Regions from separate parts of the Streptomyces sp. NPDC047886 genome, predicted to be linked through region 1. Evidence: riboswitches for the same ligand, from Rfam matches in the RefSeq annotation. Region 1 holds a riboswitch; each other region holds the start of a gene.
The links. A riboswitch is a leader RNA that binds a small molecule or an ion and turns the genes downstream of it on or off. The one in region 1 is predicted to bind thiamine pyrophosphate.

Region 1 (10,320 bases):
CCGACGACCCCGTCGAGGTCGCCGAAGGCCGGGAACTGCGCCGACTGCTCGCCCGCGCCATCAACACCCTGCCCGAGCGCGAGAAGACCGTCGTCACGCTCTACTACTACGAGGGCCTCACCCTCGCCGAGATCGGCAACGTCCTCGGCGTCACCGAGAGCCGCGTCAGCCAGATCCACACCAAATCCGTCCTCCAGCTGAGAGCCAAGCTGGCCGACGTAGGGCGCTGACCGCGCGCGGGCCGCCGTACAGTGGACCCGTGCCCAGGATTCGAGCGGCCTCCGTGGCCGAGCACCGGACCATGCAACGCGGCGCCCTGCTGGACGCCGCGCGTTCCCTGCTGTCCGAAGGCGGGACGGAAGCGCTGACCTTCCCCGCCCTCGCCGAGCGCACCGGCCTCGCCCGGTCCTCGGTATACGAGTACTTCCGCTCCCGTGCCGCCGTGGTCGAGGAACTCTGCGCGGTCGACTTCCCCGTGTGGGCCGCCGAGGTCGAGGCGGCGATGCAGGGGGCCGACACCCCCGAGGGCAAGGTCGAGGCGTATGTGCGCCGGCAGCTGGAACTCGTCGGGGACCGGCGCCACCGAGCCGTCGTCGCCATCTCCGCCAGCGAACTCGACGACGGCGCCCGCGAGAAGATCCGCGCCGCGCACGGCGGCCTCGTCGCCATGATCGTGGACGCGCTCGGCCAGTTCGGCCTGGAACAGCCGCGGCTCACCGCCATGCTGCTCCAGGGCGTCGTGGACGCGGCGGTCCGCCGGATCGAACTCGGCGCCGCCGAGGACCCGGCGGCGATCGCGGACACGGCGGTGGCGATGGCCCTGCACGGCGTGCGCGGCGCCTGACAGGAACGGCCCTTCCTCGGGTCCCTCCCCCCCCGCCCCCGCCCCCTCCCCCCACCCCACCCGCCTCCCCCTCCCCTCCCCTCCCACCCGCCTCCCCCTTCCCTCCCCTCCCCTCCCCTTCCCGTCCGGGCCTTCCTCCGGTTTGTGTCGTCGGTTTATGTCGTCGTCAGCGGCAGCAGGCGTGAGGGTGGGCGGCGCAGGAGTGAGGGCGGCAGGAGCAGCAGCGGGTCGAGGTAGGTGTCACCCCGGCGCAGTCCCCAGTGGAGGCAGGCGGCTGGTGCGGTGCAGTGGGATGTGCCGGTGGTCGTCGTCACCGCGACGAGGTCGCCGGCGCGTACGTCGGCGCCTTGCGGGACCAGGGGGCGTACCGGTTCGTAGGTGGTGCGCAGGGGGACGGTGCCCGTGGCGGCGGGGAGGGTGATGGACAGGACGCCCCGGCCGCCGACGGGGCCCGCGAACGTCACGCGGCCGTCGGCCGCGGCGTGCACGGGGGTGCCTGGCGGGGCGGCGAGGTCGACGCCGCGGTGGCCTGGGCCGTAGGGCGTGGCGGGAGGTTCCCAGCCGCGGACGACGGTGGGTCGTGGCGGTCCGACGGGCCAGGTAGCCGTGGCGGCCGGGGCCAGCAGGGTCAGGATGAGTGTGAGGGTGCCGAGGTGCATGAGGGGACTGTCCCGCGGACCCGGATCGGCGCGCTGATCATGGTGGGAATCTGTGGATGACCGGCAGGTTGTGGACAGCGCCGTCACCCGGCACCGCCGGGGTCCCGTACACTTCTTCTGGCGATCCGGGTCACCGGGTCGACTTCGCACGCCCCGCCACCACCGTCAAAGGTTCGTGGCAGCGCTTTTCGGTCCCTTGTGGCACAGCGCGCCGGGGCGTCAGGAAACAACCGAGAAAACCAAGGAGATACGGCCATGGCCGTCGTCACGATGCGGGAGCTGCTGGAGAGCGGCGTCCACTTCGGTCACCAGACCCGTCGCTGGAACCCGAAGATGAAGCGCTTCATCTTCACCGAGCGCAACGGCATCTACATCATCGACCTGCTCCAGTCGCTGTCGTACATCGACCGCGCCTACGAGTTCGTCAAGGAGACCGTCGCGCACGGCGGCTCCATCATGTTCGTCGGTACGAAGAAGCAGGCCCAGGAGGCCATCGCCGAGCAGGCGACGCGCGTCGGTATGCCGTACGTCAACCAGCGCTGGCTGGGCGGCATGCTCACCAACTTCTCCACCGTCTACAAGCGCCTTCAGCGTCTGAAGGAGCTTGAGGCGATCGACTTCGAGGACGTGGCCGCCTCCGGCCTCACCAAGAAGGAGCTCCTGGTCCTCTCCCGTGAGAAGGCCAAGCTGGAGAAGACCCTCGGTGGTATCCGCGAGATGCAGAAGGTGCCGAGCGCCGTCTGGATCGTCGACACCAAGAAGGAGCACATCGCCGTCGGTGAGGCGCGCAAGCTCCACATCCCGGTCGTCGCGATCCTCGACACCAACTGCGACCCCGACGAGGTCGACTACAAGATCCCGGGCAACGACGACGCGATCCGCTCCGTCACCCTGCTCACCCGTGTGATCGCCGACGCCGTCGCCGAGGGCCTCATCGCCCGTTCCGGTGCCGCGACCGGTGACTCGAAGCCGGGCGAGAAGGCCGCCGGCGAGCCGCTCGCCGAGTGGGAGCGCGACCTGCTCGAGGGTGAGAAGAAGGCGGACTCCGACGAGGCCGCCGAGAAGCCGGCCGAGGTCGCTGCCGAGGCCCCCGCCGCCGAGGCCGCTGCCGAGGCTCCGGCCGCTGAGGCTCCGGCCGCTGAGGCCGAGCAGGCCTGAGCAGGCAGGTCCTGACCCTCGCGGGCCGGGACCCGGGCGGGTAGCTGACCCGCACAGGTTCGGTTGTCGACGGCGGGGGCCCACGAAGCCCCCGCCGTCCACCCGTAGATCTTTGTAGATCTTCCAGACTTCGAGAGAGATTCACAGATCATGGCGAACTACACCGCCGCTGACGTCAAGAAGCTCCGCGAGCTCACCGGCGCCGGCATGATGGACTGCAAGAAGGCGCTGGACGAGTCCGACGGCAACGTCGACAAGGCCGTCGAGGCCCTGCGCATCAAGGGCCAGAAGGGCGTCGCCAAGCGCGAGGGCCGCTCCGCCGAGAACGGCGCCGTCGTCTCCCTGATCGCCGACGACAACACCTCCGGTGTCGTCGTCGAGCTGAAGTGCGAGACGGACTTCGTCGCCAAGGGCGAGAAGTTCCTCTCCGTCGCCAACGCGCTCGCCGAGCACGTCGCCAAGACGAAGCCCGCCGACATCGAGGCGCTGCTCGCGTCCGAGATCGAGGCCGGCAAGACCGTCCAGGCGTTCGTGGACGAGGCCAACGCCAACCTCGGCGAGAAGATCGTCCTGGACCGCTTCGCGCAGTTCTCCGGCGGTTACGTCACGGCCTACATGCACCGCACCATGCCGGACCTGCCCCCGCAGATCGGTGTCCTGGTCGAGCTCGACAAGGAGGCCGCCGACGTCGCCAAGGGTGTCGCCCAGCACATCGCCGCCTTCGCCCCGAAGTACCTCTCCAAGGACGACGTCCCGGCCGAGGTCGTCGAGGCCGAGCGTCGCGTCGCCGAGGAGACCACCCGCGCCGAGGGCAAGCCCGAGGCCGCGCTGCCGAAGATCGTCGAGGGCCGTCTGAACGGCTTCTTCAAGGACGCGACGCTGCTCGGCCAGCCGTACGCGCTCGACAACAAGAAGTCCGTCCAGCAGATCCTGGACGAGGCCGGTGTCACCCTGAAGCGCTTCGCGCGCATCAAGGTCGGTATCTGAGCCGGTACGCGATCGACACGGGAGCCCGCTAGGGTTTCCCTAGCGGACGTCGAGCGCGCACGCGCCGTACGACCGCAGATCTGACGAGGAGGCCATTGCCGCTAGGGAGAAACAGCACCCCCGGCAATGGCCTTCTTCGTATGTGCACGAGGAGATCTCCATGAATCAGGGCGCCGCACAGGGCGACGACAACACCGGCAAAAAGACCGGCCGCTTCATGCTGAAGCTGTCCGGCGAGGCGTTCGCCGGCGGCGGTGGCCTCGGCGTCGACCCCGACGTCGTACACGCCATCGCGCGTGAGATCGCCGCGGTCGTCCGCGACGGCGCGCAGATCGCGGTCGTGATCGGCGGCGGCAACTTCTTCCGTGGCGCCGAGCTCCAGGTCCGCGGCATGGACCGGGCCCGCTCGGACTACATGGGCATGCTCGGTACGGTCATGAACTGCCTCGCGCTCCAGGACTTCCTGGAGAAGGAGGGCATCGACTCCCGCGTCCAGACCGCCATCACCATGGGCCAGGTCGCGGAGCCGTACATCCCGCTGCGTGCCGTCCGGCACCTGGAGAAGGGCCGCGTCGTGATCTTCGGCGCCGGTATGGGCATGCCCTACTTCTCCACGGACACCACCGCCGCCCAGCGGGCCCTGGAGATCGACGCCGAGGCCCTGCTCATGGGCAAGAACGGGGTGGACGGCGTCTACGACTCCGACCCGAAGGCGAACCCCGACGCGGTGAAGTTCGACGCGCTGGAGTACGGCGAGGTGCTCGCCCGTGACCTCAAGGTCGCCGACGCGACCGCCATCACCCTCTGCCGGGACAACAACCTGCCGATCCTCGTCTTCGAACTGCTGGCGGCGGGCAATATCGCGCGCGCGGTGAAGGGTGAGAAGATCGGCACTCTCGTGAGCGACCAGGGCAGCCGGAGCTAGCCGGAGTGAGCGGCCGGAAGTCAGCGGCCGCGGCCGGGGGACCCCCGGCTGCCCCGCCCGGGGATGGACAAAGCCCTGCCGGTCGGACACCGTGCAGGAGAAGACGCGACGCAGGTTCCGCGGCCCTGAGCACGTCGGGCCTCACCAAGACACGCAGGAGCAAGTGGTGATCGAAGAGACCCTCCTCGAGGCCGAGGAGAAGATGGAGAAGGCCGTCCTGGTCGCCAAAGAGGACTTCGCCGCGATCCGCACCGGGCGTGCGCACCCGGCGATGTTCAACAAGATCGTGGCCGACTACTACGGCGCCACGACGCCGATCAACCAGCTGGCATCGTTCTCGGTGCCCGAGCCGCGCATGGCCGTGGTGACCCCGTTCGACAAGAGCGCCCTGCGCAACATCGAGCAGGCCATCCGCGACTCCGACCTCGGCGTCAACCCGACCAACGACGGCAACATCATCCGAGTGGTGTTCCCCGAGCTGACGGAGGAGCGCCGCCGCGAGTACATCAAGGTCGCCAAGGGCAAGGGCGAGGACGCGAAGATCTCGATCCGCTCCGTCCGCCGCAAGGCCAAGGAGACCATCGACAAGTTCGTCAAGGACGGCGAGGTCGGCGAGGACGAGGGCCGCCGTGCGGAGAAGGAGCTCGACGACACCACCGCGAAGTATGTCGCGCAGGTCGACGAGCTGCTCAAGCACAAGGAAGCCGAGCTGCTCGAGGTCTGATGAACGACGCTTCCTGGGGGGCACCGCCACGAGGCGGCCACTGGGGTCCGCCTGACCAGGGGCTCGCTCCGGCGGCCCCGGCGGGTCCCGCCTACGATGGGCATGACGCACCGCACACTCGGCCCATGCCCATCGTGCCCGACGTCCCCGCTGGTGGAGACCAGGACGACCGAGATCGGGGGACCGCTCGGCTGAGCGGTCCCCTGTTCCGTGACGAGATGCCGCAGGAGCCCATGCCCAGCCCGCCGCCGCCGGCACCGCAGCCCCAGGAGCGCCCGGAGCCCTCGGAGCCGCGCCCGCCGCGAGGGCGGAAGGCCCAGGGGAAGAAGCGGGCCGGTCGTGACCTGCGCGCCGCCATAGGGGTCGGGGTGGGACTCGGCGCGGTGATCATCGCGTCGCTGTTCATCCAGAAGTTCGTTTTCGTCGGCGTCATAGCGGTCGCCGTCGTGGTCGGCCTCTGGGAGCTCACCTCCCGGCTGGCGGAGCGCAAGGCCATCAAGGCGCCGCTCGTGCCGCTGGCCGTCGGCGGCGCGGCGATGGTCGTGGCCGGCTACGTCCGCGGCGCCGAGGGCGCATGGGTGGCGATGGCGCTCACCGCGCTGGCGGTACTCGTCTGGCGCATGACGGAGCCCCCCGAGGGCTATCTCAGGGATGTCACCGCGGGCGTGTTCGCCGCGTTCTACGTGCCGTTCCTGGCGACGTTCGTGGCACTGATGCTCGCGGCCGACGACGGGCCGTGGCGGGTGCTGACGTTCCTGGTGCTGACCGTGGTCAGCGACACCGGCGCGTACGCGGTGGGCTGGCGGTTCGGCAGACACAAGCTGGCCCCGCGCATCAGCCCCGGCAAGACCCGTGAGGGCCTGCTCGGGGCGGTGACGTTCGCGATGGTGGCGGGCGCCCTGTCCATGCAGTTCCTGATCGACGGCGGCACCTGGTGGCAGGGGCTCGTGCTGGGCTTCGCGGTCGCGGTGAGCGCGACACTCGGCGACCTCGGCGAGTCCATGATCAAGCGGGACCTGGGCATCAAGGACATGGGCACGCTCCTCCCAGGGCACGGGGGCATCATGGACCGGCTGGACTCGCTGCTGCCGACAGCGCCGGTGGTGTGGCTGCTGCTGGTCGTGTTCGTCGGGGCCGGCTGAACACGGGAGTCGGCCGAGCCGCCGTCGGATCGGCCACGGCTCACCGCTGACCTGGGCTTTTCCCGGGAAGGGCTCGTTGTCCACAGGGCGGCGGGCCCTTTTCCGTATCTCTGCGACACTGGTAGCACCATGCCCAAGCCCGGAGAACTCACTTTCGTCGCCCCGCGCGGAGCCAAGCAGCCCCCGCGGCACCTCGCCGACCTCACGCCCGCCGAGCGCAAGGAGGCTGTCGCCGCCATCGGCGAGAAGCCGTTCCGCGCCAAGCAGCTGTCCACGCACTACTTCGCGCGGTACGCCCACGACCCCGCCGAGTGGACCGACATCCCGGCCGCCTCGCGCGAGCGGCTCGCCGGGGAGCTGCTGCCCGATCTGATGTCCGTCGTCCGGCACATCTCGTGTGACGACGACACCACCCGTAAGACGCTGTGGCGGCTGCACGACGGCACGCTGGTCGAGTCCGTGCTCATGCGCTACCCGGACCGGGTGACGATGTGCATCTCCTCGCAGGCCGGCTGCGGGATGAACTGCCCGTTCTGCGCCACCGGCCAGGCCGGTCTCGACCGGAACCTGTCCACGGCCGAGATCGTGCACCAGATCGTCGACGGTATGCGGGCCCTGCGCGACGGCGAGGTGCCCGGGGGTCCCGCCCGGCTGTCGAACATCGTGTTCATGGGCATGGGCGAGCCCCTCGCCAACTACAAGCGGGTCGTCGGCGCGATCCGCCGCCTCACCGACCCGGAGCCGGACGGGCTCGGGCTGTCGCAGCGCGGGATCACCGTGTCCACCGTCGGGCTGGTTCCGGCGATGCTGCGGTTCGCCGACGAGGGCTTCAAGTGCCGTCTCGCCGTGTCGCTGCACGCCCCGGACGACGAGCTGCGGGACACCCTCGTCCCGGTGAACACCCGGTGGAAGGTCCGCGAGGTACTGGACGCGGCGTGGGAGTACGCGGAGAAGTCCGGGCGCCGGGTCTCCATCGAGTACGCGCTGATCAGGGACATCAACGACCAGGCCTGGCGCGGCGACCTGCTCGGCCGGCTGCTGAAGGGCAAGAGGGTCCATGTCAACCTGATTCCGCTGAACCCGACCCCGGGATCGAAGTGGACCGCCTCCCGTCCGGAGGACGAGAAGGCGTTCGTGGAGGCCATCGCGGCCCATGGGGTGCCGGTCACCGTCAGGGACACCCGTGGCCAGGAGATCGACGGGGCCTGCGGTCAGCTCGCCGCCGCCGAGCGCTGACCAGAGCGCCGCCCCGGGCCCTAAGGTCTGGGCGCCGAGGGGCTGTGCCTTGAGGTCTGGCTGTGGGGCGGCCTGGGCTCTGAGGTCGGCGCCGATCACCGGGCCGAGGGTGCCGACCGCCGGGCCGAGGGCGTCGATGCCCGGGCCTGGGGGGCGGGCGTCGAGAGGCCGGGCGACCGGCCGGGAAACGGCCGGAAATCGCCCCGTTGTAGTCTGAGCTCGAACATCTGCATATTCCGACAGGGGAGCGCCACAGCGCTGAGAGTGCGGTGCCGTCAGACCGCAGACCCTCTGAACCTCGCCCAGGTCATTCTGGGTAGGAAGTTCGGTCGTTACTCGAGCTGTTGCGCCCTGCCCACCCGCCCGACGGGTGGGCAGGGCCGCGTCTCTTCCTGGACACCCCCAGGAGGAATCTCAGTGAGCACCACCAAGAAGATCGCGGTCGGCACGCTGGCCGCCGCGCTGGGCGTCACGACGCTCACCGCCTGCGGTGACGACTCCGGCACATCGGCCGGCGACGGCACGAAGCCGAAGACCGTCACCCTCGTCAGCCACGACTCCTTCAACGCTTCCGAGGCCGTCCTGAAGGAGTTCACCCGGCAGACCGGCTACACGGTCAAGGTCCTCAAGAGCGGCGACGCCGGTGAGGCCGTCAACAAGGCCGTCCTCACCAAGGGCGCCCCGCAGGGCGACGTCTTCTTCGGCGTCGACAACACCCTGCTGTCCCGCGCCCTCGACAACGACCTGTTCCAGCCGTACGAGGCGAAGGGCCTCGACCGGATCCCGGACGCGGTCCGGCTCGACAAGGACAAGCACCGCGTCACGCCCGTCGACTCCGGCGACATCTGCGTCAACTACGACAAGAAGTACTTCGCCGACAAGAAGCTCGCGCCGCCGCAGACCTTCGACGACCTGGCGAAGCCCGCCTACAAGGACCTCCTCGTCGTGGAGAACCCCGAGCGGTCCTCGCCCGGACTCGGCTTCCTGCTCGGCACGGCCGCCGCCTACGGGGACACCGGCTGGCAGGACTACTGGAAGAAGCTGAAGGCCAACGGCGTGAAGGTGGTCGACAGCTGGGAGATCGCCTACAACCAGGAGTTCTCCGGCTCCGCCGGCGGCAAGCAGGCCAAGGCGGACCGGCCGCTCGTCGTGTCGTACGCCTCCAGCCCGCCGGTCGAGGTGCTGTACGCCGACCCGCAGCCGAGCGAGGCGCCCACCGGCGTGTCCACCGGCACCTGCTTCCGGCAGATCGAGTTCGCAGGGCTGCTGACCGGCGCGAAGAACGAGGCCGGCGGCAAGGCCCTGATCGACTTCCTGATCGGCAAGCGGTTCCAGGAGGACATGCCGCTGCAGATGTTCGTGAACCCGGTCGCCGACGACGCGAAGCTGCCCGCGCTGTTCACCCAGCACGGCGTGGTGGTCGACAAGCCGGAGACCGTCGCCCCTGACAAGATCGCCAAGAACCGGGACGAGTGGATCCAGACGTGGTCCTCGCTCGTCCTGAAGTGACGGACCCGCCGGCCGACGGCCGGCCCGCCCGAGGCGGGACCGCCAGGGGCGGGACGGCCAGGGGCGGGACGGCCAGGGGCGGGCTGGTCAGGGGCGGGCTCCTGCTCCTGCCCCTGGCCTTCTTCGCCCTGTTCTTCGCCTACCCGGTCGCCGCGATCGTCGGCCGGGGGCTGAAGGCCGACGGGGTGTGGAAGTTCGGCCGGCTCGGGCAGGTCCTGAGCCGGCCGGACATCCTCGACGTCCTGTGGTTCACCACCTGGCAGGCACTCGCCTCCACCGCGCTCACCCTGCTCGTCGCGCTGCCCGGCGCGTACGTCTTCGCCCGGTTCGACTTCCCCGGCAAGCAGCTGCTGCGGGCCGTGGTGACCGTGCCGTTCGTCCTGCCGACGGTCGTCGTCGGCACGGCGTTCCTGGCGGTCGTCGGCCGAGGGGGGCTGCTGGACGACCTGTGGGGCGTACGGCTCGACACGACCGTATGGGCGATCCTCCTCGCGCACGTCTTCTTCAACTACGCCGTCGTCGTCCGGACGGTCGGCGGCCTGTGGGCCCAGCTCGACCCCCGGCAGGAGGAGGCCGCCCGGGTCCTCGGGGCGTCCCGGCTCGGCGCCTGGCGGCGGGTGACACTGCCGGCGCTCGCACCCGCCGTCGCCGCCGCCGCGCTGATGGTGTTCCTGTTCACGTACACCTCGTTCGGTGTCGTGCTGATCCTCGGCGGGCCCGGCTACCGGACCCTGGAGGCGGAGATCTACCGGCAGACCGCGCAGCTGCTGGACCTGCCGACGGCCGCCGTGCTCACGCTCGTGCAGTTCGCCGCGGTCGGCGGCATCCTCGCGGTGCACGCCTGGACGGTACGGCGCCGGGAGGCCGCGCTGCGGCTGGTCGACCCGGCGCGGACCGCCCGCCGGCCGCGCGGAGCCGGACAGTGGGCCCTGCTCGGCGGCGTCCTCGTCTCGGTCGCCGTGCTGCTGCTCCTGCCGCTCGGGGTGCTGGTCGCCCGGTCGCTGGACGCCTCCGGCGGGCTCGGGTACTACCGGGCGCTGCGGTCGGCCGGCTCCGGCGGCGGCACCTTCCTGGTGCCGCCGATGGAGGCGGTCTGGAACTCCCTCCAGTACGCGCTGGCCGCCACCGCGATCGCC
Region 2 (10,320 bases), on a different contig from region 1:
AAGCCCCGGCGGATCGGCACCGCGGTCGTCCAGCTGCTCATCGACGCCATCGAGGGCATCGACACCGACCGGCCGGTCCAGCAGGTGATACCGACGGAGCTGATCGTCCGCACGTCGTCGCAGCGACGGTCGCCGCGGACCACCGTCAGCCCGCCCCGGTCACGCCCCCAGGAGTGACCGCCGGCTGCCCGGCCCCCGGCAGCTCGTACGGATGGAGAGGAAAGGACCGGCGGAGGCCGGTCCAGACCTTAACAATTGGGGCGAAACAGCCGGTGAACCGGGGGTGCACTCCGATTCACCACCCCTGGTGCGTCACACAGCACAGGCCTCATTCCTATGATGGGCGCACGACACCGCGGGCCACCCCGACCAGGCCGGTCCGCGAGGTGTAGGGCGTCGCGACGGTGGTGGAGGGGTCGATGACTCAGGGGGCCGGTCAAGGACCCGTGGTGCGGACGGCGACGTTGCGCGACTTCCGCGTACCGCCGTACGCCAAGGTGCCCGTGCAGGGCAACTCCGCGCAGCCCCACCCGCAGCCCGTGCCACCGCGGCAGGAGCCCCCGCAGGCGCCGGCCCGTGCGGTGCACCCCGGCAACGCGTTCCCGGAGGGCGAGCCGCCCGAGGGCTACACGCCCACCGCACGCGACCTGCCGGTGATCAACCGGGGCGACACCGTCCAGGTCGACGTCACGGCGGCGGAGGCCGAGCCGGCGACGGCTCCGGTGGCCGCGGCGAACGGCGGACCCGGACCGCTGTACGTCGTCGGCGACGTCCACGGCTACCTGGACGAGCTCCTGGTCGCCCTCCGCGCGCAGGGCCTCATCGACGCCGAAGGACACTGGGCGGCGGGCAACGCCAGGCTGTGGTTCCTCGGCGACTTCACCGACCGGGGCCCCGACGGCATCGGCGTCATCGACCTCGTCATGCGGCTGTCCGCCGAGGCGGCGGCGGCCGGCGGCTACTGCAAGGCCCTGATGGGCAATCACGAACTGCTGCTGCTCGGCGCGAAGCGGTTCGGCGACACCCCGGTCAACTCGGGCGCGGGCACCGCCACCTTCCAGGCGGCGTGGCTGCTCAACGGCGGCCAGAAGAGCGACATGGACCGCCTCCAGGAGGTCCACCTCCAGTGGATGGCCCGGCTCGACGCGGTAGTCGAGCAGGACGGCCATCTGCTGCTGCACTCCGACACCACCGCGTACCTCGACTACGGCACCACCATCGAGGACGTCAACGACACCGTCCACGAGATCCTCACCCGCAACGACGCCGACGAGTGCTGGGACCTGTTCCGCAAGTTCACCAAGCGCTTCGCGTTCCGTGACGAGGGCGGGGCCACGGCCGTACGCGAACTGCTCGCGGCGTACGGCGGACAGCGCGTCGTGCACGGGCACAGCCCGATCCCGTACCTGCTCGGCGAGGTCGGCACCGAGGACGCCGACGGCGAGACCACGGGCCCGACGGTCCAAGGCCCCCACGTGTACGCGGACGGACTCGCCATCGCCATGGACGGCGGGGTGACCATGGCCGGAAAGCTGCTGGTCGTCCAACTCCCCTTGCACAACTGAGAGCGACCGGGGCAGGCGAATTCCGGAAACCCTCTGTCACCCCCCTGCGTACCCGCTCTACCATCGGTGCATCCGTAGCAGGCTCTCCTCCGTCTGTGCCCAACTGCCCGTTCTACGCGGGCGGACAGGCGCCACGGAGTATCGGGGGATGCACATGAGAAGCGCTCCGCACCTGCTGAACGAGGACCGCGCCGCGTACGAGCGCCTCCTCGACGACGCGCTGCGCACCGCGCACGACCGCCCGGATCTCGCCGCGGTCGGGGAACGGCTCAACGCCGAACAGCTGCGCACCATGGCACTCAACGCGACAGCGCTGATCACCGAGGCGGCCTCGACCGAGTACGACCACTTCGTGAAGGTCCGCGAGGAGCACCGCCGGCCCACCGGTATGTCCATGATGAGCTCGGTGCTCGGCCCAGCGGGCGACGAGACGACCACCGGCGCGGGTTTCGGTGTCGTCGTGACCGTGCTCGCCCCGGTGCTCGCCGGCACGGCAGCGGTCATCTTCCTGCTCGTGGGGTACGTCCTGAAGATGCTCGATCCGGCCCCGTCGTTCGCCGACCCCCTGCTCACGGCCGGCTGGTTCTTCGGCGCCGTGACGGCGGCGAGCATCCTGGCCGCCGCGATCGGGCTGCTGGTCGCCGCCGTACGGAACAGCTCGACCCAGGTGTCCGCGCACGAACCGGGCGGTGACCTGCCCGACGAGATCTCCCGCGCCCGGGAGGCGTGGCTGCACGCGCTGCTGGAGCGGGGCATCCTGCCGTTCCTGCGCGCCGCGCTCGCCGAGCCCGGCGCTCCGCCCGAAGCGGCGGACGCCCGGCGGCAGGCGGGGCGGATCCCGAAGGTCGGCTACAGCGGACCCGACTTCAGCAGCCCGGCGGAGGGCGGCACGGCGCCGCGCGCGGGGTTCACCAGCCCGGACTTCACCAGTCCCGACTTCACGGGCCCGGCGGCCCCGGCGTCCGAACGCCTCCCGGACCACCAGCCCGACTGACATCTCCCGTCCCACCGGACATGCCGGAGCCCGGCGCCGCTGACGGCACCGGGCTCCGGGTCACGCGTGGGCGACGCCTCAGGCGGCGGGGACGAACTTCGGGTTGGCGCCCCACTTGTTCGCCTCGGCCTTGCCGTCGGAGGCGAGGAAGACCAGCAGGATGATGCCGCCGACCAGCGGCACGAACGAGATGAGCAGCCACCAGCCGGACCGGCCGGTGTCGTGCAGACGGCGGATCGAGACGGCGAGCGCAGGCAGCAGCACCGCGAGGATGTACAGGACGTAGAGGACCCCGTTCGTACCGGCGGCGTAGTCCACACCCATCAGCACCAGCGCGATAACGGAGTGGATGAGGGTGAACATCCAGTACTCCTTGCGGCGCGCGCGCCCGCCGAAGCCCACGTAGTTCTTGAGTACTGCCAGGTACCAGCTCACTGAGGTTCCCTCCACCGCCCTTGTCAGGGACGAATCGTTTTTTCGCCAAACACGGGGAAGGTAAAGGACACATAAGTACACGTCAAGCCAATTGCGGTCGGCGGCGAAACGTACATCGACCTGCCGCTCTACCGTGTCCGTTCCGACGCCTGGCCGTGGGGATGATCACGACACAAGGCGACACACCGTCATGAACAAGCCAGATACGTCAGAGGATGCCGAGCCGTCGTGCGGCGGCGATCCACGAGGGGAACTCGGACAGCAGCCGATCGTAGAGTTCGGCGTCGGGAACGACCGCGATGTCGTCCACCGCGAAGAACCCCACGTTGTCGACACGACGCCCCGGCATGGTGTCGAACCGCTCCAGTACGCCGTAGTTCGACCGCCCGAGCCCCACGAACTGCCAGAAGACCGGTTCGTCGACCGCTTCCCGCAACTCCCGCTCGATCTCGGCGTTCCGGTACACGCCGCCGTCGGAGAAGAACAGCACCAGGGTGGGCGCGGCGGTCGGGTTGGCCCGGACGTAGGCCCGTACCTCGGCGATGGCCTTCTGCTCCTCGTTCTGGATGCCCACCGCCCGCATGTCCACCTGACCGGGGTGAAGTCCCTTCCTGGGCTTCCGCGACCGGCCGAACAGACTCAGCTCGCCCACCCGCACATGGAGCCGCAGCCACTCGGGCAGTTCACCCAGCCGTAGATCCGGCAGCCGGGCGGGATGCGAGGCGAAGGTCCACGCCTGCATCTCGCCGTCGTCGTCCAACTGCGCGGCCACGGCGGCCATGCGCTCGACCACGTCGGCGACGACGCCCCGGGAGTAGAGGAACGACATCGACCCGGAAGCGTCGAGTACCAGGATCACGCGGGCCGTCGTCCCCTCGGCGCCGTGCTTGCGCAGGCTGACCGCGACCTGCTCCTTGCGCAGCGAGAGGCGCTTGCGCATGTCGACGGGCAGCCGCTCCTCCCCCGCGCCGGCCCGGCGCGCGGCAGCCGGATTCGCGGTGGTGGTCGGCGCGGGAGGGCTCGGGGCGGCAGGACTCGGCACGGGACGTGTCGGCGCGGGACGTGTCGGCGCTGGAGAGCTCGGCGCGGCGGCTGGTTCCTCGTCCACGCTGATACCGAAGTCGGTGGCGAGCCCCGCGAGACCGGAGTCGTACCCCTGCCCCACGGCACGGAACTTCCACCGGCCGTCACGCAGGTACAGCTCGCCGCAGACGAACGCCGTCTCCGTCCCCGCCGTCATCTCGAAGCGCACGAGCTCGGCCCCGCTCCCGGCGTCCAGCAGCCGCAGCGTCAGGCCCGCCATCGCGCCGAACGTCCCGCCGTCGGCCGACGCGCACAGCAGGATCCGTTCGATCCCGGTCTCGACCCGGCGCAGCTCCACCCCGACGGTGTCGGTGACGACGCCCCCCGCCGTCCGCTTGCCCAGATGGCGTACGGCGTCCGAGGCGTGCCGCGGCTGGTTGTAGAAGACGAAGTCGTGGTCGTCGCGCACGCGGCCGGCCCCGGTGAGGAGCAGCGCCGACGCGTCGGCGTCCGGCACCCCGGGGTGCTCCCGCCAGGAGAGCTCGGCATGAACGGCGGCGGCCGGGACGGGAAGGTTGGCGCCCTTGCTCAGGGAAGTCGCAGTCACCCCGCCAGTGTGCCGACGCACGGCCGCACCGGAACCCCCACGACCGAAGCCGCTCCCGCCCACGCCCGCCACCACGGACGGCGGTCCGGGCCATGGGCGGTGGACGGGCATGGACACCGGACGGCGGACAGCGCGTCGCACGGGGGCGGGGCGCACGCCGGACCAGGCGCACGGCAGACCGGACGCACGGCGGGCGGCAGACCGGGCGCACGCCGCATGGGGCGCACGGGGCGCACGGCAGACCGGGCGCACGGCGGGCGGGGCGGGCCCGCGACTCCCCCCTCGGATCGCGGGCCCGCCCGGTCGTCCCCGTTCTCCGGGTCAGTCGGCCAGCGGCAGGTAGACGCGGTTGCCGGCCGCCGCGAACTCCTTCGACTTCGCCGCCATGCCGTCCTCGATCTCCTGCTGCGAGCCGCCGTGTTCCCGGCGGATGTCCTGCGAGATCTTCATCGAACAGAACTTCGGCCCGCACATCGAGCAGAAGTGCGCCGTCTTCGCGGGCTCGGCGGGCAGCGTCTCGTCGTGGAACTCGCGGGCCGTGTCCGGGTCGAGGGCCAGGTTGAACTGGTCCTCCCAGCGGAACTCGAACCGTGCGTCCGAGAGCGCGTCGTCCCACTCCTGCGCGCCCGGGTGCCCCTTGGCGAGGTCGGCCGCGTGCGCGGCGATCTTGTAGGTGATGACGCCGGTCTTCACATCGTCGCGGTTGGGCAGGCCCAGGTGCTCCTTGGGCGTGACGTAGCAGAGCATGGCCGTGCCCCACCAGGCGATCATCGCCGCGCCGATGCCCGAGGTGATGTGGTCGTACGCCGGGGCGACGTCGGTGGTCAGCGGGCCGAGCGTGTAGAACGGCGCCTCCTCGCAGATCTCCTGCTGGAGGTCGATGTTCTCCTTGATCTTGTGCATCGGGACATGGCCCGGTCCCTCGATCATGGTCTGTACGTTGTGCCGCTTGGCGATCGTGTTGAGTTCGCCGAGCGTGCGCAGCTCCGCGAACTGCGCCTCGTCGTTGGCGTCGGCGATCGAGCCGGGCCGCAGGCCGTCACCGAGCGAGTACGTCACGTCGTACGCGGCGAGGATCTCGCAGAGCTCCTCGAAGTTCTCGTACAGGAAGCTCTCCTTGTGGTGCGCGAGGCACCACGCGGCCATGATCGAGCCGCCGCGCGAGACGATGCCGGTCTTTCGGCGGGCGGTCAGCGGCACGTACCGGAGCAGTACGCCGGCGTGGACCGTCATGTAGTCGACGCCCTGTTCGGCCTGCTCGATGACCGTGTCCTTGTAGATGTCCCAGGTCAGCTCCTCGGCCCTGCCGTCGACCTTCTCCAGGGCCTGGTAGAGCGGCACGGTGCCGATGGGCACGGGGGAGTTGCGCAGCACCCACTCGCGGGTGGTGTGGATGTTGCGGCCGGTGGACAGGTCCATGACCGTGTCGGCGCCCCAGCGGGTCGCCCAGGTCATCTTCTCGACCTCCTCCTCGATGGAGGAGGTGACGGCCGAGTTGCCGATGTTGGCGTTGACCTTCACCAGGAACCGCTTGCCGATGATCATCGGCTCGATCTCCGGGTGGTTGACGTTCGCCGGGAGCACCGCGCGGCCGGCCGCGATCTCCTCGCGTACGACCTCGGGCGAGACGTTCTCGCGGACCGCGACGTACTCCATCTCCGGGGTGATCTCGCCCCGGCGCGCGTACGCGAGCTGGGTCACCGCCTGGCCGTCGCGGCCCCGCCGGGGCTGGCGCGGACGGCCGGGGAACACCGCGTCCAGGTTGCGCAGGCCGCCGCGCGGCGACGTGTGCTTGATGCCGTCGTCCTCGGGGCGGACCGGGCGTCCCGCGTACTCCTCGGTGTCGCCGCGGCCGATGATCCAGTTCTCGCGCAACGGTGGTAGCCCGCGGCGTACATCGGTCTCGACGTTCGGATCGGTGTACGGACCGGACGTGTCGTACAGCGTCACGTCCTTGCCGTTGGTGAGGTGCACCTGCCGGACCGGCACCCGGATGTCGGGGCGCGAACCCTCGACGTATCCCTTGTGCCAGCCGATGGACCTCCCGCTCTCCCCGGCCCCGTCCGGGGCCCCCTCGGGGTGGGACCCCTCAGGGCTGGAGGCAGGCGTGCGTGCGTCCTGAACGGTCATGATGACCTACTCCCTACGCCGGCATTACCCGGTAACAGGTTCGGCGGTCGGCGCAGCTGCTTCCCGTACGGATGTACGAAGGTCAGCGCCCTCTCAGCCCGGTGCTCCGAGCTCCCGCGTGTGCAAAGGTGCCACCACGCTAGCGTCATTCCGGCCGCGCTGAACAGAGGGCCCCCCTCGTTCTTGCGATGATCGGTCGGTGACTTCCTCGCATCAGCCCCCGGAACAGCGCCCGGAACACGGCACCGCCCACGACGGGCTCGGCCATGTCCACGCGCACACTCACGGGCCTGCCGCGCCCGTCTCGAAGCATCTGCGGAAGGTGATCGCCGCAGTGCTGATTCCTTTCGCCACCGCGGTGCTGGTCGGTCTGGCCGTGCTGTGGCCGGGCGGAGCACCGGCGCACGAGCGCACCGGTGTCGGCTTCGACCGGCAGACCGAGCAGGGCAAGGTCGTCCGCGTCGACAGGGTGAACTGTGCGGATGTGAACGCCGCGCAGGTCCCGCCGACCGGCGACACGACGACGCCCCAGGGGCGTGAGGCGATCAACGCCCAGCAGGGCGACTGCGAGAAGGCGACCATCGAGGTCACCACCGGCAAGGACAAGGGCCGTACGTTCACCGAGATCGTGCAGCCGGACGCGCCCCGCCGCCTCGACCAGGGCCAGGAGGTCGTGGTCGCGTACGCGCCCGACGCCCCACGGGATCTGCAGTACTCGGTTACCGATGTGAACCGCAAATTCCCGCTGGCGCTTCTCGGTGTCGTCTTCGCCCTGGCGGTGGTGGCGGTCGGTCGGCTGCGGGGCGTGATGGCGCTGGTCGCCCTCGGGACCAGTTTCCTGACCCTGACGTTCTTCATCCTCCCCGCCATCCTGCAGGGCTCGAACCCGCTGGTGGTGGCCGTCGTGGGGGCCAGCGCGATCATGCTGGTCGCGCTGTACCTGAGCCATGGGCTGAGCGCGCGGACCTCGGTCGCCGTGCTCGGCACGCTCATCTCGCTGCTGCTGATCGGACTGCTGGGCTCGCTGTTCATCGGCTGGGCGTCGCTGACCGGCAACACCGACGACTACACGGGTCTGATCCACGGCCTGTATCCGAACATCGACATGTCCGGTCTGCTGCTGGCCGGCGTCATCATCGGTTCGCTCGGTGTGCTGGACGATGTGACGGTCACTCAGACGTCGGCGGTGTGGGAACTGCACCAGGCGGACCCGAGGATGGGTCCCCGGGCCTTGTACCGGGCGGGTATCCGGATCGGCCGGGACCACATCGCGTCGGTGGTGAACACGCTGGTGCTGGCGTACGCGGGTGCGGCGCTTCCCCTGCTGCTGCTGTTCTCGATCGCGCAGAGCAGTGTGGGGACGGTGGCCAACAGCGAGATCGTGGCGCAGGAGATCGTGCGGACGCTGGTCGGCTCGATCGGCCTGGTCGCTTCGGTGCCGGTGACCACGGCGCTGGCCGCGCTGGTCGTGTCGGCGGACCGGCGGTCGGCGCTCGCGCACGGCGCCGCGGGGACCGGTGAACCGGGCGGGCCCGCGCCTGCGGTACGCACCGGCCGGGGCCGCCGCCGCAAACGCTGAGCCGCCGGTACGAGGCGGGCGCGGGGCCTGCCGTCGCGGACCGGAGGCGGGGCGCGGGCATGAGAGGCCGGGCCCGGGGCCCGAGTCCCGCCCGCGCCCGGGGCTCAGCCGGCGTTCTCCTCGGCGAGGATGCGCCCGAGCGCCTCCTCCAGACCGACCTCGAAGTCACCCAGCGTGTGCTCCTGGCCCATCGGCACCAGCTTGTCCGTGCGGTCGAGGAACGCCACGAGCGGCGGGGCGCTCGCCCGGAACACCGCCTGGTCCGCGCCCACACGCAGGCGGATCATGACGTCCGACAGCTCATCGCGGTCCGTCGGCGCGATGCGCACATCCCCGTCCCCGCTCGGCAGATTGATGCCGTCCAGCAGCAGTTCCCGGCTGAACGCCCAGGTCACCGGGGCATCGCCGGGCAGGTGGAACGTCATCCGGACCGCGAACGGGTCCCGCATCTCGTAACCGAGCTCGACCGGGATCCGGAAGGAGAGCTCCTCCGAGACGATGAAGCTCATCAGGACCTCGGCCTGAACCGATTCGCGCATCATGTACCCCGCTGTAGATGAAGCAGTGACGAAGGTGAAGCAGTGACGGACAGCAGCCGACGAAGAACGACGGCGAAAACGGCCAGGATTGATCCCCCCTGACCCTCTTGACGCCATCGTCCTGCACGCGCTACAGGATCACAAGGAGTGATTTTTCAGATACTGATAGAGAACGCCAGGGAGCTGAGGAGCGTTCCGATTTCACTCCGTAGTCGGGTGACAGCGGGGAGCAACCGTTCTTCCTGGTGGAGGGGTACAGAAATGGCCATCGTGGCGGCCGTCGAGCCGACGGTGATGGGAATCGCCGCGCAGACAGTGCCGAGCGCGTACTCCTGGCGCTCGATGAGCGGTTGCATGGGACGCGCACGGTCCAGCCGGTCCAGGAGGGTCCGCCGGTCACGCACCGTGTACGGGGTGATGGCCGTGACGGGATGGCGGTCCAGATGGTCCTGGCGGGCTTGGGCGTCGAGCTGGCTGAGCAGACACTGGCCGATCGCATGGGCGTGGCCGGTGCGGCGGAAGTCGGCCCACTCGTCGACGGCGGGGGCGGTGGGCGTGTCGGACACCGCGACGAGCTCGATCTCACCGTCGCGGTAGACGGCGAAGTACACGGGAACGCCGATCTCGTCGCGCCACTGCGCCAGCGAGTCCTCGATCTTGGTGCGACGATTCTGCACAGCTCCGGCACCGGCGAGCCTCCGGGAGGCGGCGCCCAGCGCGAACAGGCCGTTCTCCCTGCGGAGATAGCCCTCGTGAGTCAGCGTGCGCAACAGGTGGTACGTCGTCGGAAGCGGCAGTCCGGTCTCACGGGCGAGCTGCTTGGCGGGAGCGCCGTCGGTATGGGAGCCCACGGCCTCCAACAGTCTCAGCGCCCGCTGAACCGAGCCGATCAGGGTAGGGGCAGCGGAATGTGGAGCCGTGGCCAAAGGTCACCCCCAGGCAATTCGCCCCGCTGCAGTCGTAACAGTCGTACAAACCGCTGGTAGGGCGTTCGTCGGCCCTTGATTTCCAAGGGCTGCGGAGCTCTGCCACTCTAATGGCAGCCTCCGTTCGGGGGTGCGTTTCGCCCCGGCCGTTCCCCCTCCTGGGCTAACGGCCGTTCTGGTGCGCGGCCGGACGCCGAGGCCGCGCGCTTCTCGTCACCGTGGCCCGCGTCGGCGCCCGTACCGGAGCACCGTCACCGACCGCGCCGTCACCAGGAATCGTGCGACGAGGACGAGGTGGAGGAAGAGCCCTTGACCTTCCGTACGACGTACACCAGTCCGCTGACGAGGGCGACGAATATCAGCACCTTGAAGAGCAGGCCGATCAGAAAGAACAGCGCGTGCGTGATGAGTCCGCCGAAGACGAACAGAGCGATGAGCGGTATCGCCACCCACTTCACCCACCAGGGCATCCCCGCGAGCATTTCCCGTACCGCCATCGTCACTACCTCGTCTCGTGAGTCA
Region 3 (10,320 bases), on a different contig from region 1:
GGGGGCGGGTGCGGTGCGCTCTGTGGGGTGCTCGGTGTGCGCTGTGCCGGGCGCTGTGCTGTGCGCGGTCGGCCGGGTGTCGCTGTCGTGCCTCATGAGAGGTCCCCCAATGCCGGGTGGCGGTTCCTGACGACAGCGGGAACCATATACCCCCCTAGGGTATTCCCAAGGGTCCGTGCGGTGCTGGGGGTGTCAGTGATGGCGCAGTTTCTTCAGCCTCTCCACGTCCGCCAGGTGCCCTTCCCTGCCGCCGGGGGTCTCGATGATCAGCGGCACGCCCTCGGTCGCCGGGTGGCGCATCAGCTCGCGGAACGGGTCCTCGCCGATATGGCCGGCGCCGATGTTCGCGTGGCGGTCCTTGTGGGCGCCCACCACGTCCTTGGAGTCGTTGGCGTGCACGAGCTTCAGCCGGCCCTCGCCGACCGTCCCGACCAGCTCGTCCAGCGTCCGCCGCATCCCGTGCTCGCCGGTCAGATCGTGCCCCGCCGCGAAGATGTGGCAGGTGTCCAGGCAGACGCCGAGCCTGGGGTGGGCGTCGAGCGCCGCGAAGTACGGTGCGAAGTCCGCCGCCGTCGAGCAGAGAGACGACCCCTGGCCGGCCGTCGACTCCAGCAGCAGGAACGGGTCGTCGGCGTGCGTCAGCTCGTCCAGCAGCGGCAGCATCCGCTCCCGCACCTGGGCGAGCGCCTCCTCGCGGGGGCGGCCGCCGGTCGCCGAACCGGTGTGCACGACGACGCCGAGCGCGCCGATCTCCCGGGCCCGGCGCAGCGAGTGGCGCAGGGAATCCACCGACCGGTCGACCGTCGCCTCGGTGTGCGAGCCGAAGTTGATCAGGTACGGGGCGTGCACGTACGCCGAGATGCCCCCGGTCTCGCAGGCCGCGCGGAACAGCTCGTCCTGCGCCGGGTTCCCGGCCGGAGTCGCCCAGCCGCGCGGGTTGGCCACGAAGACCTGCACGGTCTCGGCGCCCAGCTCACGGGCGTAGGCGAGGCCGGTTCTGGCCAGGCCGCCGGCCACGGGCACATGGCCGCCGACGGGGTTGCGGACGCCGCCCGGCCGGGAGGGGCCGACAGCCTGGGAGCGCATGGGTGACTAGATTCCCTTGGTCTTGACGGTGATGGTGCTGCCCTCGGGCGCCCGCTCGCCGCCGGCCACGGACTGGCTGCTCACGGTGTCGCTGAGGAACGGGAAGCTCTTCTCGACCTTCACCTCGAAGCCCGCCGCCTTCAGCTCGCGCGTGGCGTCGTCCACGCTCAGCCCGGTGACGTCGGGGACCTCGGCCATGCGCGGGCCCTTGGAGAGCGTCAGCGTGATCGTGTCGCCCCTGGCGGCCCGGCTGCCCTCGGCGAGCGACTGGGCGGCCACGGAACCGGCCGGGTGCGGTGAGTGGACGCGCTCATCGGCGATCCGCACCCTGAACCCCGTGTCCGTGAGGCTGCTCCGGGCGTCGTCGCCGGTCCGGCCGATGACGCCGGGGACGTCGATCGGGGCGCCCTTGCTGACCACGAGGGCCACGGCGGAGTCGGGGGAGCGCTCGGTGCCGGCCGCCGGGGAACTGGAGATCACCGCGCCCTGCTCGACGTCCTCGCTGAACTCCTCCGTCACCACGCCCGCCGCGAGGCCCGCGTCCGCCAGCGCCTTCTTGGCGTCCGCGAGCGGCGTGCCCTTGAGCTCCGGTACCTTGACGATCTTCGGGCCCCGCGAGATGACGAGCGTCACCGAGCCGTTGCCCCGGACGCGCTCGCCCTGCGCGGGGTCGGTGGCCATGACGGTGCCGCGCTCGAAGGCGCCGCTGAACTCGGTTCTGGTGCCGCCGACGTCGAGACCCGCGTCGGCGAGGCGCTTCTCGGCCTCCGCCCGGCTCTTGCCCAGCAGGCCGGTGGGGACGTGCGTGAACTGCCCGGAGTTGATGTACCAGACGCCCGCGCCGACCGTCAGGACCAGCAGCACCGCCGCCACGACGGCGAACAGTCCGCGCCGGGGACCCGAGAAGGGTCCGGTGCGTGGCGCGGGACGGCCACCGGACTCGGGGGCGGGCGGCAGCTCCAGACGGCTGGTGTGCTGGACGCCGGGTCCCGCGCCGCCGTCCGCCGCGCCGCCGAGAGCCCCGCCCGCAGCACCGCCGCCGGCAGCCCCGCCGCCGAGAGCCCCGCCCGCAGCACCGCCGCCGATGGCCGCCTCGGACGGCAGGGGGCGCGGGATGACGCTGGTGACGTCGTCCGGGTCGGCGGCGGACTCGGCACGGGCCTGCGGCGGGACCAGGTCCAGCTGGTCGTCGCCGAGCGCGGCGCGCGCCTCCCTGACCCGGGCCAGCAGCGCCACCGCGTCATGCGGGCGTACGTCCGGGTTGCGGGCGGTGGCCTCCGCCACCAGCTCGTCCAGCTCGACGGCGAGGCCGGGTACGGCCTCGGACGGCGCGGGGACCGCGTTGTTCAGATGCTGGTAGAGGACCTGCGCCGGGGTGTCGCCGGTGTGCGGCTTCGCGCCCGTCAGCATCTCGTACAGCACCACGCCGCACGCGTAGACGTCGGCGCGGGTGTCGGCGGTGCCCAGCTCGATCTGCTCCGGCGCCAGGTACGACACCGTGCCGAGCACGGATCCCGTGGTGCTGGTCGCGGCGCCGACGGCCCGTACGAGCCCGAAGTCGGCGACCTTGACCCGGCCGTCGTCGCCTATCAGGACATTCTCCGGCTTCATGTCCCGGTGCACGAACCCGGCGCGGTGCGCCGCGCCCAGGGCGGCGAGGACCGGCTCCAGGATGTCGAGCGCCGCACGGGGGCGCAGCGCCCCGCGTTCGCGCAGCACGTCCCGCAGGGTGCAGCCGGCCACGTACTCCATCGCCAGGTACACGTACGCGCCGTCGGCGCCCTGGTCGAAGACGCCGACGACGTTCGGGTGCGAGAGCCGGGCCACGGACTTGGCCTCACGGATGAACCGCTCCACGAACGACGCGTCGGTCGCCAGGGACGGGTGCATCACCTTGAGGGCGAGCAGCCGGTCCAGCCGGGTGTCGACGGCCGTGTAGACCGTGGCCATGCCACCGACGGCGATGCGCGCGTCGACTCGGTAACGGCCGTCGAGCAGCTGACCGACGAGCGGGTCGTGCAGGGTCGTATCCACGCGGTCGAGTCTACGAGCCCGTACCGACCCGCCCGTCGCCCTGTACATGATCAGCGCCGTACCGCAGCCGACCTGTGACAGCCGGCCGCGGGGGCGGTCAGAACGCCGGGCGCTCGGGATCCAGCACGGCCCTGCCCTCCACCGGTGACGAGGCCTCCGCGAAGTGGCGGCGGGGGATGCGGCCCGCGCGGTGCGCGAGCCGGCCCGCCTCGACGGCGTGCCGCATCGCCTCGGCCATCAGCACCGGCTCCTGCGCCCGTGTGACCGCCGACGCCAGCATCACCGCCGCGCAGCCCAGCTCCATCGCCAGCGCCGCGTCGGACGCCGTACCCGCGCCCGCGTCCAGGATCACGGGCACGTTCGCGCGCTCCACGATCAGCTGGAAGTTGTGCGGGTTGCGGATGCCGAGACCCGAGCCGATGGGGGAGCCCAGCGGCATGATGGCCGCGCAGCCCGCGTCCTCCAGCCTGCGCGCCAGGACCGGGTCGTCGTTGGTGTACGGCAGCACCGTGAAACCGTCGTCGACCAGTGCCTCCGCCGCGTCGAGCAGCTCGATCGGATCGGGGAGCAGCGTGCGCTCGTCCGCCACCACCTCCAGCTTGATCCAGTCGGTGCCGAGCGCCTCCCGCGCGAGCCGGGCCGTCAGCACGGCCTCACCTGCCGTGAAACAGCCCGCCGTGTTCGGGAGGACGCGGATGTCCAGCCGGTCCAGGACGGACAGCACCGAGCCCTGGACGGTCGGGTCGAGGCGGCGCATGGCCACGGTCGTCAGCTGCGTGCCGCTGGCGGCGAGGGCGCGTTCCAGTACGTCGAGGCTCGGCGCCCCGCCCGTACCCATGATCAGCCGGGAGTCGAAGGTCGTCCCGGCGATGGTGAGACGGTCGTCGGCCATGGTTCAGCCCCCCTGGACGGCGGTGAGGACCTCGACCCGGTCGCCGTCGGCGAGCAGCGTCCCGGCCCACTGGCCGCGCGGGACGACGGTCTCGTTGACGGCGGCGGCGACGCCGGACGGGGCGGACGTGAAGGTCGCGACCAGCGCGTCCAGCGTCAGCGGGGAGGCCAGCCGTCGTGCCGCACCGTTCACGGAGACGGTCAGGGCGGCGGCGGTCCCGGGCGGGGCGGGGGTCTCACCCGGGGCGCTCATGCCGGTCGGGGCACTCATGACACTCCTACGGTGGAGAAACGGGCGGGCGTGAACGCGCGGGCCTCGTCGGGCAGCTCACCGGTGGTGAGCACCGCCGCCAGCACGTCGCCGGTGACCGGCGCCAGCAGCACCCCGTTGCGGTAGTGCCCGGTCGCCAGGTGCAGGCCGGGCAGCGCGGACGGGCCCAGCATCGGGGCGTTGTCGGGCGATGCCGGGCGCAGGCCCGCCCGGGTCTCGGTGAGCGGCAGCTCGGTGATGCCCGGCACCAGCTCGTGCGCGTCGCGCAGCAGCTCGTACACGCCGCCCGCCGTGACCGTGGTGTCCCAGCCGAGTTCCTCGCTCGTCGCGCCCACGACCAGCTCGCCGTTCTCGCGCGGCACCAGGTACACCTGGCTGCCGCGGACCACCGCCCGGACCGTACGGCTCAGGAACGGCGCGTACGGGGCGGGCACCGCCAGCCGCACGACCTGCCCCTTCACCGGCCTGACCGGCGGCAGGACATCGGCCGGTACGCCGCCGAGCCGGCCGCTGAGGCTGCCGGCCGCCAGCACCACCTGACCGGCCGCCACCTCCGTCCCGTCCGCGAGTACGGCTCCCGCCGCCCGGTCCCGTACCACCGAGAGCCGGTCCGCCCAGGAGCGGTGCAGGGCCACCCCGGCGTGCCGGCAGGCCGCCAGCAGCGCCGCCGTCAGCCGCCGGGGGTCGACCTGGTGGTCGCCGTCGACCCGCAGCCCGCCGCGGACCCCGGGTGCCAGCATGGGCTCCAGGCGGCGGCACTCGCGGCCGGTCAGCCACTCGGACTCCAGCCCGCAGCGGCGCTGCAGCGCGTGCAGTTCCCGCAGATGGGCCCGGTCGTCGGCGTCCAGCGCGACGGCGAGCGTGCCGCACGCGCGGTAGCCGACGTCGAGCCCCGTGACCTCCTCCAGTTCGGCGACGAAGCCCGGATACCGCTCCGCCGACGCCGTGTTGAGACCGAGGAGCGTCTCCTCCCCGTAGTGCAGTTCGGTGACCGCGGCGAGCATTCCGGCCGCCACCAGCGCGGCCCCTCCGCCCGGCTCGGGGTCCACCACGGCGGTGCGCAGCCCCCGCTGCGCCGCCCGCCAGGCCGTGACCAGGCCGATGATTCCGCCCCCGATGACGAGGACGTCTGACGTACGTGACATGGGCGTCCAGCCCCTCCCTTCGCCGGCATGACCCGGATCAGGTTCGTACGGTCGGAGGCCGTCCAGCCTCCCTCTCAGCCCGGTGCGTCCGGGCTCCCGCGAGTGCTCTAGCGTGGCCAGACTAACCCCACCGCCGGACCGTCTGTAAGGGAGCCTTCGCCGTGGCGCGTTCACTCGACGGACTCGTGCTGTACCCGGTCGCCGACCAGGCGCCCGGCCAGGTCGGCACCGGGACCCGGTTCACCTACCACGAGCGGGACGGCCGCGTCTGGGCCGAGTACGCGGGCGGCGACGTCGTGCACGGGCACCTCGTCGGCACGCGCGCGGGGGACCGGCTCGACTTCCGGTACGTGCAACTGAGGCGGGACGGCCGGACGGCGTCCGGGCACTGTCTCTCCACCGTGGTGGAGCTCCCCGACGGACGCGTTCGGCTGGAGGAGACGTGGGAGTGGGAGTCCCAGGAGGGCCGTGGCACGAGCGTGGTCGAGGAACCGTCTTCCTGACGTCATGTCAGCTGCGTAAGGTGATCGCGTGAGCGAGCAGAAGAGGGAAGAGCGGCGCGTCGTCATCGTCGGCGCGGGAATGGCCGGGGTGCAGACGGCGGTGGCCCTGCGGGAGCAGGGCTTCACGGGGCCGGTGCTGCTGCTCGGCGCCGAACCGCACCAGCCGTACGACAGGCCGCCGCTCTCCAAGGCGGTACTCCTGGGCAAGGCCGAGGACTCCGCCTTCGACGTGGACTTCGAGGCGCTCGGCATCGAACTGCGCCTCGGCGTCGAGGTGAGCGGCCTGCGCCCCGGCGCGCACGCCGTCGACACGGAGGCCGGGCCCGTCCCGTACGACGTGCTCGTCGTCGCGACCGGTGCCGTGCCGATCGCGCTGCCCGGCTCCGAGGGCGTCCCCGGCGTCCATCTGCTGCGCACCGTGGACGACGCGGAACGGCTGCGCCCGGTCCTCGCCGGGCAGCACGACGTGGTGGTCGTCGGTGCCGGGTGGATCGGCGCCGAGTTCACCACGGCCGCCCGCGAGGCGGGCTGCGCGGTGACCGTCGTGGAGGCGGCCGACCGGCCGCTCGCGGGCGCCCTGCCCGCCGAGGTCGCCGCGCCGATGGCCGAGTGGTACGCGGAGAGCGGCGCCGAACTCCTGACCCGCGCGCGCGTGGACCGGGTCGAACCCGGCACGGTCACCCTGGACGACGGCCGGATCCTGCCGGCCGGAGCCGTCGTCGTCGGCATCGGCGCGCGGCCCGCCACCGCGTGGCTGGCCGGCTCCGGCGTCGAACTCGGCCCCGACGGCGCCGTCGTCGCGGACGACCGGCTGCGCACCTCCGTCCCCGACGTGTACGCGGTCGGCGACTGCGCCTCGTTCCCGTCCGCCCGGTACGGCACGCGCCTGCTGGTCCACCACTGGGACAACGCGCTCCAGGGGCCGCGCACGGTCGCCGCCGACATCGTGGGCGAGACGCCCCGCCCGTACGACCCCGTGCCGTACTTCTGGTCCGAGCAGTTCGGCCGTTTCGTGCAGTACGCCGGGCACCACGCGGCCGCCGACACGATGGTCCGGCGGGGCGACCCGGCGACCGCCGCCTGGTCGGTGGTGTGGCTCAGGGACGACGCCCTGGTGGCCCTGCTCGCGGTCGGCCGCCCGCGCGACCTGGCCCAGGGCCGCAGGCTGATCGAGTCGGGCGCCCCGCTGGACCCGGTGCGCGTCGCGGACCCGGCCACGCCGCTGAAGGCGGCGGCCAGCGGAGCCTGACCGCCGGAGCCGCCGGAGCCGCCGGAGCCGCCGAGCCGCCGGAGCCGCCGAGCCGCCGGAGCCGCCGCGCCCGCCGGGCCGCGCCCGCTGGCCCGCCCGCCCGCCCCGGCCCCGCCGACCCGCCCCCGGACAGCCCGCCCCGGCCCCGCTCACAGCACCGCTCCGGGCCGCTCGCCGCGCCCGCCGGGCCGCCACCGCGCCGCGCCCCCGGCCCCGCTCTCAGCGCCGCCCCGGGCCGCCCGCCGGTCCGCCCGCCGGGCCGCCCCGGGTCGCTGGGGGACGCGGCCTTCCGGGTGTGGTTGTCGGCCGCCCGGTGGGGCGCGGGCCCCGTACACCCCCACCCCGCTACCGACTGTCAGTCGGGGATGGCAGGCTTGTCACGTGACCGAGATTGACGCAAAGACCGATGCTCTCGTCCCTGCCTGGCTCCACCTTCCCGACATCGCGGAGATGCTCGATGTCGAGGTGACGCGTGTGCGGCAGCTGGTCAAGGAGGGCCAGCTGATCGCCGTGCGCCGGGGTGAGAACCGGACGCTCCAGGTGCCTGCCGACTTCATCAAGGACGGCAAGGTCGTCAAGGGTCTCTCCGGCACCCTGACGCTCCTGAAGGACGACGGCTTCACCGACGAAGAGATGCTGGAGTGGCTGTTCACTCCGGACCCGACCCTGCCGGGCACGCCCGCGCAGGCCCTCCGCGAGAATCGCGGCACGGAGGTGAAGCGCCGAGCCCAGGCGCTCGCCGTCTGAGACACGAGCACCACACCGACACCAGGCGGTGCGCGGGCGGGCCCGCCCGCGCACCGCGCACCGCCGCACAACGGGGGGAAACACCTCATGGCCACCGCACGCGCGCAGCTGTCCGACGCCCGGCTCTATCTGTGCACGGACGCCCGCAAGCGGCAGGGGGACCTCCCCGAGTTCCTCGACGCGGTCCTCACCTCCGGCGTGGACATCGTCCAGCTCCGCGACAAGGGCATGGAGGCCGGTGAGGAGCTGGAGCACCTCGCGGTGTTCGCCGACGCCTGCCGCCGGCACGGCAAGCTGCTCGCGGTGAACGACCGGGCCGACGTGGCGCACGCCATCGGGTCCGACGTGCTGCACCTCGGCCAGGGCGACCTGCCCGTCCCCGCCGCCCGCGCGATCCTCGGCGAGCGGGTGCTGATCGGCCGGTCCACGCACGCCGACGCGGAGGTGGACGCGGCGGTCGCCGAGCCCGGCGTGGACTACTTCTGCACGGGCCCCTGCTGGCCCACGCCCACCAAGCCCGGGCGGTACGCCCCCGGCCTCGACCTCGTGCGGTACGCGGCGTCGCTGGCGGGGGAGAGGCCCTGGTTCGCCATCGGCGGCATCGATCTGGGAAACGTGGACCAGATTCTGGACAGCGGAGCCCGCCGGATCGTCGTCGTACGGGCCATCACCGAGGCCGACGACCCGGCCGAGGCGGCGTCGTCGCTGGCCAAGCGGGTCCGGGAGCGGGACACGGAGTAGTTGCGCCAGGGCCGCGCCAGATCCGCGCCCGGCCCTCCAAGGTGTCCATGAGTGTCCGAAGCGTGGACAAGAACCCGGCAAATCACCCCAAACCATGTCCTCTGGTTGGGTGAGCCCGGCGGGTCGTGGCTACGCTGCCGACATGGCCCTTGGCACTCCTTCCACCCGTACGGATCGCGCCCGCACCGTGCGTGATCTGCTGGCGACCGGCGAGACGACGTACTCGTTCGAGTTCTGGGCGCCCAAGACCGAGAAGGGCGAGCGCAACCTCTGGAACGCGCTGCGCCGGGTCGAGGCGGTGGCCCCGAGCTTCGTCTCCGTGACGTACGGGGCCGGCGGTTCCACCCGCGCCGGGACGGTCAAGGCCACCGAGCAGATCGCCGCGGACACCACCCTGACGCCCGTCGCGCACCTCACGGCGGTCGGCCACTCCGTCGCCGAGCTGCGCAACATGGTCGGACAGTTCGCCGACGCCGGGATCCGCAACATCCTGGCCCTGCGCGGCGACCCGCCGGGCGACCCGATGGCCGACTGGGTCTCGCACCCGGAGGGCCTGGAGTACGCCGTCGACCTGGTCCGGCTGATCAAGGAGGCCGGGGACTTCTGCGTCGGTGTCGCCGCCTTCCCGGAGATGCACCCGAGGTCCACGGACTGGGACACCGACGTCCGGCACTTCGTGGACAAGTGCAGGGCCGGCGCCGACTACGCCATCACCCAGATGTTCTTCGAGCCGGAGAGCTACCTGCGGCTGCGCGACCGGGTCGCCGCCGCGGGCTGCGAGACCCCGATCATCCCCGAGGTCATGCCCGTCACCAACGTCAAGCAGCTGGACCGGCTGCCGCAGCTCAGCAACGCGCACTTCCCGCCCGCCGTGAAAGAGCGGATCCTCGCGGTCAAGGACGACGCGGCCGCTGTACGCTCCATGGGCATCGAGTTCGCGACGGAGTTCTGCGCACGTCTGCTGTCCGAAGGTGTTCCCGGACTGCACTTCATCACGCTCAACAACTCCACGGCTACGCTCGAGATCTACGAGAATCTCGGACTGCACCCGCAGTCCTGACCGGCCGTACCCGTCACGTCCCGAGGCGGCGGCCGCATGAGAGGGGCGGGCATGAGCTGGTGGACGCTGCTCTACATCGCGTTCGGCATCGTCGCGCTGTGGCTGCTCGGTGAGGTGCTCCTCCAGTACAAGGCCCGGCTGCGGTGGCGGCTCCTCGCCTTCGCGGGCTTCCTGGGCGTGGTCGTCGGCGCCCTGATCCCGTCGGTCTACGTGATCGTCGTCGGCACGATCGCCTTCGGTGTCGGCCAGACGTACGTGACGCTGTCCTTCCGCCGCGGGTTCTCCACCGGCTGGGCGCTCGGCGGCAGCCCCGGCGTCAGCCGCCGTCGCAAGGTCGGCCCCGCGGCGGCGGACGCCGGACCGACGCTGGAGGTGACCGACCTGGCGTACGAGCCGGAGGGCGCCGCACCCGGCGGGCCCCTGGACGAGCCCCCGGCCGAGAGTGCCGCCGAGGCCACCGCCGTGTACGCCCCGCAGCCGCTGCCCGACGACACCGGCCAGTACGGCGTGTACGCCGCGTCGGCGCCCACGGGCCAGGAGCAGGGCTACGACCAGCGGGAGCACGACCAGACCGGCTACCAGCCCCAGGACTA

Region 2: linked by a shared signal. The riboswitch ahead of thiC (phosphomethylpyrimidine synthase ThiC) and the one ahead of ACGF5U_RS06255 (thiamine ABC transporter substrate binding subunit) in region 1 are both predicted to bind thiamine pyrophosphate.
Region 3: linked by a shared signal. The riboswitch ahead of thiO (glycine oxidase ThiO) and the one ahead of ACGF5U_RS06255 (thiamine ABC transporter substrate binding subunit) in region 1 are both predicted to bind thiamine pyrophosphate.

The regions. Positions count from the first base shown of each region.
Region 1 covers NZ_JBIDCF010000002.1:113,689-124,008, reverse strand. The annotation lists gene whiG (RNA polymerase sigma factor WhiG) at 1-230, shown strand, start outside; gene ACGF5U_RS06295 (TetR/AcrR family transcriptional regulator) at 284-844, shown strand; gene ACGF5U_RS06290 (peptidoglycan DD-metalloendopeptidase family protein) at 1,000-1,503, opposite strand; gene rpsB (30S ribosomal protein S2) at 1,759-2,661, shown strand; gene tsf (translation elongation factor Ts) at 2,812-3,648, shown strand; gene pyrH (UMP kinase) at 3,809-4,573, shown strand; gene frr (ribosome recycling factor) at 4,740-5,297, shown strand; gene ACGF5U_RS06265 (phosphatidate cytidylyltransferase) at 5,297-6,439, shown strand; gene rlmN (23S rRNA (adenine(2503)-C(2))-methyltransferase RlmN) at 6,569-7,675, shown strand; TPP riboswitch at 7,907-8,016, shown strand; gene ACGF5U_RS06255 (thiamine ABC transporter substrate binding subunit) at 8,093-9,184, shown strand; gene ACGF5U_RS06250 (ABC transporter permease) at 9,286-10,320, shown strand, end outside.
Region 2 covers NZ_JBIDCF010000003.1:495,099-505,418, forward strand. The annotation lists gene ACGF5U_RS13805 (LacI family DNA-binding transcriptional regulator) at 1-177, shown strand, start outside; gene ACGF5U_RS13810 (metallophosphoesterase) at 405-1,565, shown strand; gene ACGF5U_RS13815 (hypothetical protein) at 1,714-2,559, shown strand; gene ACGF5U_RS13820 (DUF805 domain-containing protein) at 2,638-2,994, opposite strand; gene ACGF5U_RS13825 (VWA domain-containing protein) at 3,203-4,624, opposite strand; gene thiC (phosphomethylpyrimidine synthase ThiC) at 4,946-6,754, opposite strand; TPP riboswitch at 6,748-6,882, opposite strand; gene ACGF5U_RS13835 (YibE/F family protein) at 6,954-8,333, shown strand; gene ACGF5U_RS13840 (SsgA family sporulation/cell division regulator) at 8,438-8,872, opposite strand; gene ACGF5U_RS13845 (IclR family transcriptional regulator) at 9,028-9,765, opposite strand; gene ACGF5U_RS13850 (DUF5326 family protein) at 10,065-10,295, opposite strand.
Region 3 covers NZ_JBIDCF010000001.1:354,901-365,220, reverse strand. The annotation lists gene ACGF5U_RS01635 (DUF4396 domain-containing protein) at 1-96, opposite strand, end outside; gene ACGF5U_RS01630 (deoxyribonuclease IV) at 193-1,086, opposite strand; gene pknB (Stk1 family PASTA domain-containing Ser/Thr kinase) at 1,093-3,120, opposite strand; gene ACGF5U_RS01620 (thiazole synthase) at 3,218-4,012, opposite strand; gene thiS (sulfur carrier protein ThiS) at 4,016-4,264, opposite strand; gene thiO (glycine oxidase ThiO) at 4,279-5,427, opposite strand; TPP riboswitch at 5,425-5,537, opposite strand; gene ACGF5U_RS01605 (hypothetical protein) at 5,589-5,930, shown strand; gene ACGF5U_RS01600 (NAD(P)/FAD-dependent oxidoreductase) at 5,959-7,179, shown strand; gene ACGF5U_RS01595 (Rv2175c family DNA-binding protein) at 7,561-7,926, shown strand; gene thiE (thiamine phosphate synthase) at 8,014-8,667, shown strand; gene metF (methylenetetrahydrofolate reductase [NAD(P)H]) at 8,810-9,727, shown strand; gene ACGF5U_RS01580 (hypothetical protein) at 9,779-10,320, shown strand, end outside.